2 regions of the Marinobacter sp. MMG032 genome follow, and region 2 is predicted to be linked to the other one. Evidence: riboswitches for the same ligand, from Rfam matches in the RefSeq annotation. Region 2 holds a riboswitch; the other holds the start of a gene.
The links. A riboswitch is a leader RNA that binds a small molecule or an ion and turns the genes downstream of it on or off. The one in region 2 is predicted to bind glycine.

Region 1 (4,373 bases), 480 kb from region 2:
CTCTGTCGTATCCCTGGACAGCCACCATTGGCAGACTCTCAATCAGCTCGTAGAACCTGCTTTCACCGTCTTCTGTCGCTGATCGAAATCCTTGTCTATGTCCCATTGCGGGTCAGGATCCTCCTGGTAAGCGTTTAGCGCACCGCAAAGCGATGATGCGATAGAACTGAGCATAGTTCGGGACCGGTGTGTTATCTAGTTGATCTGCCAAGTGGCAGGGCAACGATTTTCAAGAGGGGTCAGGCATTGTGGTGCGCAGTGTCTGCGTCCAGCTCATTTTCCAGAGCGGATATGCAGCGGTCAAAAGCCCGGCTGATCCGTGTCTGATCCTCGATCATCGCCAGCCTTGGCCAGGTGGCCTGTTCCCCAAGATTGATAAACATTTCCAGATCCTCAGGGCTGGGGTTCGCCAGTACCTTGCGGTAGAGCGCGGGTTTCGGCGGGAAGTGGATGTTGATGTCTCCCAGGTACTGCTGGCTGGTCATGGCGTGGGCCTGCTCGATCAGCGGGCGAATGAGGCCGGGGTGCGGGCTTTGTTTGGTCAGTTTCAGTGCCGTGGCGATCTGGCCGTGGGCCATGGAAACCGCCGCCCGTTTGGCCCAGGCGGTAACGCCGCTCTGGTCATGGTGGCTGATAAAGGGCACCACATGGGGATTGGCCTGGCTCACAATGGTTTTGTTCACGTTGTGTAGGCGGGCCATCCGCATCAGGGGCAGATCGCCATGCACGCTGCCATCAATCCAGCTTTCGGTGGGCATATAGGGCACGCTGCTTTGCCGGCTGCCGTTTGATTCGCGTGCCTGAAGAACCACTGGCGGAAAGATGCCCGGCACGGCACAGGACGCCATCACTGCCGAATCCACCAGTACAGCCGGTGAGGACAGCCAGTTCAGCAGCCTGGGTTTTTGCTGGGTGCGGGTAGGGGATACGGAAATGTTCAGTGTACGGCCGCTGTGTTCGTAGGCCTCTCTGAAACTGACGCTGCCAAGGTTGTGCTGGAGATGCTCCTGCAGTTGCCGTGGGTCCATGGCATGGCCGGCCTTCAGGCCTTCCCGGACGCCGAGCCAGCGGAAGGCATTGCGATGGATGCGCTCCGGGTGATTGAAGAAGTTCGCCAGCTCCTTGTCGTTTCGGGTGCAGATGGCACCGGCCACGATGGCGCCCATGCTGGAACCTGCCATGACATCCGGTAGAAGGTCCTGGCGCCAGAGCGCCCGGGTAACGCCTATGTGGTAGATGCCGAAAGCCGCGCCGCCGCTAAGCATCAGTGCTGGCCGGCCATAGACCCGTTCGGCGTCCTGAAACATTTTCAGTTTGCGGGCGGTTGTCACTTCAGGTATCGGGTGTTCGCAAATGAATTCCATGGACGTCTCGACGGCGTCCAGGAATTCCCCCACCAACCGGTTGCTGCCGCTTCTTGCCACCGTGTACAGATCAGGGTTGGAGAGTTCGCCCAGGTGTCGGTACAGGCTTTCCTGCAGAATACGGATCAATCGCCTTGTGTCGCCATTCTGCCGGCAATGATCCATCAGGCCCATGTGCTTGCGCATCAGGCTTTCATGCAGCATTCCGGTTTCTTCCTGCTCGCGCCAGTCCAGCAGGCCGTCCATGTCGTCGAGCGCGGTGGCGGCCTGGCACCACTGCTCGTAGTCGCGGGCCTGTTCGAGTTGCTGCTGGAGTTGTCTGCGGGTCTTCGAGGCGTGTTGCATGATCTTTACCTTAACTGATCTCGGCGGAGCTGTGCAGCGGCTGGTTTCCTGGCTCCGGGTTATTTGCTATGTTTAGGCCCGTGGGTTGGGTTTTATTACCAATCAGACATGTCTGCGGGAGAGACTGAATCCCTTGCGATCAGCGCCGAAGGAGCAACTGCCCCGGAAACTCTCAGGCAAAAGGACCGCTGACATGAATACTTTCCGAAGAGCTGTCGACAATCGCGTCAGTCGGCACACCGAAGGAGCAAGCGACTGTTTTCATTGAAACAGGTCGTGAATCTCTCAGGTCCCGTGACGGAAGGGGTGCTTCCTGCCATTTCGAGCAGGGAGGAAACCCTTGGCGCTCACGGAGATTGGAATGAAGCGAATTGCAGTTATCGGCGGTGGCATTACCGGTATTACCACAGCCTACACCCTTGCCAAGCGCGGGCTTGACGTTACGGTTTACGAGAAACACCGCTATGCGGCGATGGAAACCTCCTTCGCCAACGGTGGGCAGCTCTCGGCCTCTAACGCCGAGGTCTGGAACAACTGGCAGACCGTTATGAAGGGCATCAAATGGATGTCCCGCCGGGATGCGCCACTGCTGGTCAACCCGAAGCCTTCCTGGCACAAATTGAGCTGGTTCGCCGAGTTCATTGCCGCTATTCCCCAGTACGAGAAAAACACCACGGAAACCGCCCGCCTGGCCATTGCTGCCCGCGACCACCTGTTTGCCTGGGCACAGGAAGAGGGCATCGATTTCGATCTGAAGAAGCAGGGTATCCTGCACATATACCGGGACAAGGCTGGCTTCGATCACGCGGCCAAAGTGTCTCGGCTTCTGGCCGCGGGCGGCCTTGAGCGCCGTTCGGTTACCCCGGAGGAAATGAAATCCATCGAGCCGACTCTGGCAGGTACCTACTACGGCGGCTTTTTCACCGAGAGTGACTCCACCGGTGACATTCACAAGTTCACCAACGGCCTGGCCGACGCCATCCAGCGCCTTGGCGTAAAAACCTGTTATGGCCATACCGTGACCGAGCTGAGCGCCGATGAGCGTAATGCCTGGGTGACCGCCCATGACGGCAACGAGCAAACCCGGGATACCTTCGACGGCGTGGTGATCTGTGCCGGTGTCGGCAGTCGTGGGCTCGCGAAAAAGCTGGGTGACCGGGTGAATATCTACCCGGTGAAGGGTTATTCCATTACCGTAGAGCTGGAAGACGAAGCCTCGCAGAAGGCAGCACCCACTGTCAGTCTGCTGGATGACGCCACCAAGATCGTCACCAGTCGCCTGGGCGATGGCCGTTTCCGCGTTGCCGGTACTGCCGAGTTCAGCGGCTACAATCGCGACATCAAGGACGACCGAATCCGCCCGCTGACCCGTTGGGTTGAGCAGTGCTTCCCCGGAGTCTGTACTCGCAAGGTAGTTCCCTGGGCCGGATTGCGGCCAATGCTACCGAACATGATGCCCAGGGTTGGGCCAGGGCGCCTGCCAACCGTGTTCTACAACACCGGTCACGGCCACCTCGGCTGGACCCTTTCGGCGATTACCGCGGAAATGGTGGCGGAGCGTGTTACCGGGGATAGCCGGTAATCTCCCGGATTTTCCGGTAGAGGGGTTGGAGCTGGGGGTACATCCTCAGGTACACCTCGGAATAGAGCCTCTGGTACAGGGCCCGGGTTTCTTCGTTGGGATGGAAAACGTCGCCAACCCGGGTCATGTTTGTCACTGCCGTATCGAAATCCGGATGCAGGCCCAGGCCTACCGCCGCGTCAATGGCGGCACCGAGCCCGGAGGTCTCATAGGTATGAGGCCTTTCGGCCGGCAATCCGAACACATCGGCGGTTAACTGCATGGCGGCATCACTCTGGGAGCCGCCACCTGCCACTCGAAGCTTCCGGATCTTCACACCGCTTCGCTTTTCGATTTTTTCCTTGCCTTCCCGCAGCGCATAGGCAAGGCCTTCAAGGATCGCGCGGTATATGTGCGAGCGGGTGTGAACGTCCCCGAATCCAATGATCGAGCCTTTTGCTTCCGGCCCGGGCTGACGTACACCGGGTGACCAGTAGGGCTGGAGCATCAGGCCCATAGATCCGGGGGGAACGGCCTTGACCAGTTCATCGAACAGCGCTTCGGGCTCAATGCCCCTTTCCTCGGCGATTTTCCGCTCCCGAAGGCCGAATTCCCGCTTGAACCAGCTAACCATCCAGAAACCCCGATAGATCATCACTTCCGTGGAATAGTGACCGGGCAGTGCAGAAGGATAGGGCGGCATCAGCCGGATAGGTTCCACGTAGCGCTTGCTGGTGGTGTTGATGGTGGCGGTGGTGCCGTAACTCATGCAACCGATGTCTGGTGTCAGCCCGCCGGACCCGAGTATCTCGCAGGCTTTGTCGGAGGCGGCTGCAATAACGGGCAGGCTTTTTTGCAAGCCGAGGTGTCGGCAGGCTTCGTCGGTCAGATGCCCCAATGTTTCCCCGGGCGCTACCAGTTCAGGCAGCATGGAACGCTCGACCGGCATGGTCTGCCATTTGAAATCCCGTTGGCCGGCCCAGCGGTGCTTCTTGTAGTCGAAGGGCAGGTATCCGACCTGGCTTCCGGTGGAATCCCTGAATTCTCCTGTTAGCCGGTACGTGAGGAAGCCCGAGAGCAAGAGAAAGTGTCGGGTTTTCGCC
Region 2 (4,373 bases):
ACCATCGCCCAGGCAAGTATGTCGCTGGGTGTGGTAGAAAGCGCTCTGAGGCGCTGGGTTCAACAGCTGACGGATGAGCGTGAGGGCGTTACCCCGAAGGGTAAGGCCTTAACCCCGGAACAGCGCCGGATTCAGGAGCTGGAAGCCCGCTGTAAACGCCTTGAGCAGGAGAAAGACATACTAAAAAAGGCTACCGCTCTCTTGATGTCGGACGACATGAATCGTACGCGCTGATAGACCAGTTGAGTGAGCGAATGCCTGTTGAAATGGTCTGTAATGCGCTCGATATCAGTCGTTCCAGTTACTACGAATACCGCCAACGGCGGAACCACGTGGATGTCGAGCGTCTGGCCCTGAAGGCTCAGGTAAACCGCCTGTTTACCAAGAGCCGAAGTTCGGCCGGCAGCCGGACAATTAAAGGCTTGCTCAGCGAAGAGGGTGTCGTCGTTGGTCGCTTCAAGGTTCGACGCCTGATGGCCGAACTGGGACTGATCTGCAAACAACCCGGCCCTCACGCTTACAAGCAGGCCACCGTTGAGCGCCCCGATATCCCGAACCACCTGGCTCGTGAATTTGCGGTAGACCGGCCCGATCAGGTCTGGTGTGGTGACATCACTTACATCTGGAGCGGCCAGCGGTGGAGTTATCTGGCGGTCGCACTGGATCTGTTCGCCCGCCGCGTTGTTGGTTGGGCGATGTCATCTAGCCCGGATGCGGACCTGGTTGTAAAAGCTCTGGACCATGCCTGGGAACAGCGTGGTCAACCCGAAAAAGTCATGTTCCATTCAGACCAAGGAAGCCAGTATGCCAGCCGTAAGTTCCGTCAGAGACTCTGGCGCTACCGGATGACTCAAAGCATGAGCCGTCGCGGCAACTGTTGGGATAACGCACCAATGGAGAGGCTGTTCCGAAGTCTGAAAACTGAGTGGGTACCAGCCTTGGGATATCGAAATCTACCTGAGGCAAAGAAAGATGTTGGCGGCTATCTGATGGATTACTACAACCGACAGCGACCTCACACATTTAACGACGGCATTTCGCCCGTTGCTGCTGAGGAAAACCTTAAAATACTGTCCGGAATTAGTTGACCACTACACGCGCCTGGTCGAGACCCTGGAGACTAAGATGAAGAAGAATGACTGGCCGGTGACGTTTTCACTTGGCGTGGTGTCCTTCAATGAAACACCCGGTCGAGTTGATAAAGCCCTGGTGGTAGCTGACGAAACCATGTACCTCGCGAAACGGTCTGGGAAAAATAGGGCTGCAATGCGGACTTTTCATTAGGGCCTCCAATTAGTTAGGCCAGACAAAGCTGGCGGACATGCAGGGTGTTCCGCGAGGCCTGGCCAAAGTTCTGGCTGGCAGTGGCGTGACGGTGAACACAATCCTGCCTGGCCCGACACGTACCGAAGGCGCTCTAAAAATGATGGCGAATCTGGCAGCGGAACGTGGGGTTACGGTCGAGCAGATGGAACGACTGTTTCTCGATGAAAATCGTCCCTCATCGCTTATCAAGCGGTTCGCTGATCCTGAAGAGGTGGCAAGCCTGTGTGTCTACGCAGCATCGCCCCAGGCCAGCGCCACGACCGGCTCGGCTCTGAGGGTAGAGGGCGGCATTGTCGAGAGCATCGCCTGATTGAGCATTATCAGGCGGAGAGCCGAGAAGGGTTGACTCGGGCATGTCAGGGCCACCTGCTAAACTGGTCAAACATCTGCGAACGAAAGGAGATCCCTATGCTTGGAGATTCGAAGGACCGTTACGGTGCCTTGAGTAAAACGTTGCATTGGCTGATGGCGGTGCTGATTGGCTGGCAGTTGTTGAAGTTTGGTGATCGTATTGCGGACGGCGAGCATTGGGTTGGCCAGACGCTGGTCCCCTGGCACATCTCCATCGGTTCATTGTTGCTCGTGTTTATCGCCGCACGACTGCTCTGGGCAGTTAGCCAACGCCAACATCGCCCGGAACAGGATCCCGAGATTGCAGTGCTGGTCAAAGCAGGGCATGGATTGCTTTACGCGGGCATGCTGCTGATGCCCCTCAGCGGAATGATGGTCATGCTGGGTGGCGGTCATGGCATTAACGCTTTCGGGTTGCAGCTGGTGTCGGAGGGTGAGGAGATAGTCTTGGCCTCAGCCCTGGGAAGCGTCCATAGCCCACTGGCCTGGGCATTGACCGTACTGATCATCGGCCACATCGGAATGGCCCTGATTCATCATTTCATCAAGCGTGACGACACGCTTACCAGAATGTTGTAGCGGGGTTCTGAACCCCGCGTGGGAACGACAGCGAACGGCTGTCCCGCTCGACGTTAGCTTCCTATCTCTTTATAATGGCGACCTCGCAGGAGAGTGGGCCGCTGGCCCCGCCGAAGGCGCAAACTCCCATAAACGCTCAGGCACAGGTACTGCGAGCATCATCTAACGCCGTCTGGAGAGCGACTGCCACCGCGGTCCACCGAAGGGGCAAGCAGAGCTAGGCTCTGTAAACTCTCAGGTATCAGGGACAGGGGGAGAGGCCACAGAAACTCAGGAGTCCTGTGTGCTGATCTCTATCTATATGATTGCCATTACCGCTGAAGCCATGTCCGGAGCCCTCACCGCCGGGAGAAGGAACATGGATCTGTTCGGGGTGGCTGTAATCGCTTTTTTCACTGCCCTCGGTGGCGGAACCGTCAGGGACATTCTTCTGGGCAACTTTCCGGTAACCTGGACCCAGCACCCCCGCTATATCTACATGACTATTACGGGTGGGCTGATAACTATCGTGATCGCCCGCTTCATGCGACACCTTCATCAGCTATTTCTCGTGCTGGATGCCATTGGCCTGGTGGCCTTTACCGTTATCGGGTGCAATGTCGCGCTCAGCCTCGGATACGACACGGTCGTGGTGGTGATGTCCGGCAACACCACTGGCATCTTCGGCGGTATTATTCGAGACATTCTCTGCAACCGCACTCCACAGGTATTGCGCCATGAATTGTACGCCAGCGTTTCGCTGGTTGTGGCCTTGCTCTACCTGGCGTTACTCGGTCAGGGATTGAGCGAAAATATTACGCTGCTTGCTGCGTTCAGCGTGGGTTTACTGCTTCGCATGGTTGCCATTCGTTGGCGGGTGTCGCTGCCGGTTTTCAATTATTCGCAGACCCGCTGGGAATGATAGCCGCCGTTCAAGACCTCTGAATGTCTCCGACGAAAATCACGGCTTTCTTTTCGCTGTGGAAGAAAAGAGGATAGGAAGCTTGTAAATTATGTTGACGGCGGAAGATCTGATGTCTGCTCATTTTGTTCGTTTATGGACCTGTGCGACTGCATTGCTTTTGAATACGGCACAAACTGGTTACGCCCAAGCAGATACCTTCAATATTTCCTGGGACAATGACCTGCTTCTGGGATTGGATCAGGGGTATACCAACGGTGTGCGCCTGGCGTATTTAACGTCACCATCGGAAGATACAAAGGCGGTCTCAGCAAATATTTCACGTGCTGCGGGAGGTTTTTTCGAAGCGTTACCGGGGATCGATCCGGGAAACCAGAAACAGGCGGTGTCTTTCAGCCTTCGCCAATTCATGGTCACCCCAGCGGACATTTCGCTCGAGAAACCCAGTCGAAATGACCTCCCTTACGCAGGTTACCTTTTTCTGAGCAGCACTATCTGGAGTTGGGATGCGGACACGATTACTGGCTATGGCGCTCATCTCGGTGTGGTTGGTCCCGAAAGCGGAGCTGAAGCTTCGCAAAAATGGGTGCACAGACTGACAGGCAGTGAAGAACCCAGGGGTTGGGATTACCAGTTAGGGTCGGATGTCGTTGGTGGCTTGCAAGCCACCCATGCCCGGAAGTTGTGGCGAAGTGGCAATAAAGGGGATTTGGAGCATGAGATGGCTTGGGTTGGTTCGGGCATGGTATCCAGTTTCCGTTCTCACGCAAGAGTGGGCGGAGTGTGGCGAACGGGTCAATATCTGCCAGGTAACTTCGTACCCGACTACGCGGGAACCTCCAGCACCGTTGGACTGCCGTCCGCGTTAAATGGCTCAGGGCAGGGATGGTCTGTATTCATAGGTATGGGCCTGGAATATGTTCCTTATTCTTACCTTGAAGACAACGCTGATCCATACCAATTTGAAGAGAGTCTTTTGCTGGCTCAGGTTGGTATCGGTGCAACCTGGCAATGGCAGTCAGTGCAGGCTGCCCTGACATTCCGGGCGACCACCGGCGAGCAAGAGACTAACAAGGACAGTTTCAGCTTCGGAACCCTGTCTCTGACCTGGGTTTATTAGGCTCTCCTGCAACCGTTGATGCGCTCAGCCGGTGAAACCCAGCTTTGACTCCACTGCTGCCTTGGCGTCCACGAGCGCTCGCATGTAATCCTTCCT

Region 1: it holds a riboswitch for glycine, as region 2 does, so the genes downstream of both, ABNF92_RS01440 (D-amino acid dehydrogenase) here and ABNF92_RS03535 (trimeric intracellular cation channel family protein) in region 2, are expected to answer to the same signal.

Annotation. Positions count from the first base shown of each region.
Region 1 covers NZ_CP157802.1:308,316-312,688, reverse strand. Annotated here, with positions in the region: gene ABNF92_RS01450 (EAL domain-containing protein) at 1-106, opposite strand, end outside; gene ABNF92_RS01445 (DUF3336 domain-containing protein) at 240-1,709, opposite strand; glycine riboswitch at 1,815-1,907, shown strand; gene ABNF92_RS01440 (D-amino acid dehydrogenase) at 2,071-3,291, shown strand; gene ABNF92_RS01435 (FGGY-family carbohydrate kinase) at 3,272-4,373, opposite strand, start outside.
Region 2 covers NZ_CP157802.1:785,461-789,833, reverse strand. Annotated here, with positions in the region: one part of gene ABNF92_RS03555 (IS3 family transposase) at 1-181, shown strand, start outside; one part of gene ABNF92_RS03555 (IS3 family transposase) at 181-1,088, shown strand; gene ABNF92_RS03550 (hypothetical protein) at 1,126-1,284, shown strand; gene ABNF92_RS03545 (SDR family oxidoreductase) at 1,322-1,636, shown strand; gene ABNF92_RS03540 (cytochrome b) at 1,735-2,256, shown strand; glycine riboswitch at 2,333-2,418, shown strand; glycine riboswitch at 2,419-2,517, shown strand; gene ABNF92_RS03535 (trimeric intracellular cation channel family protein) at 2,558-3,157, shown strand; gene ABNF92_RS03530 (lipid A deacylase LpxR family protein) at 3,249-4,277, shown strand; gene ABNF92_RS03525 (IclR family transcriptional regulator) at 4,302-4,373, opposite strand, start outside.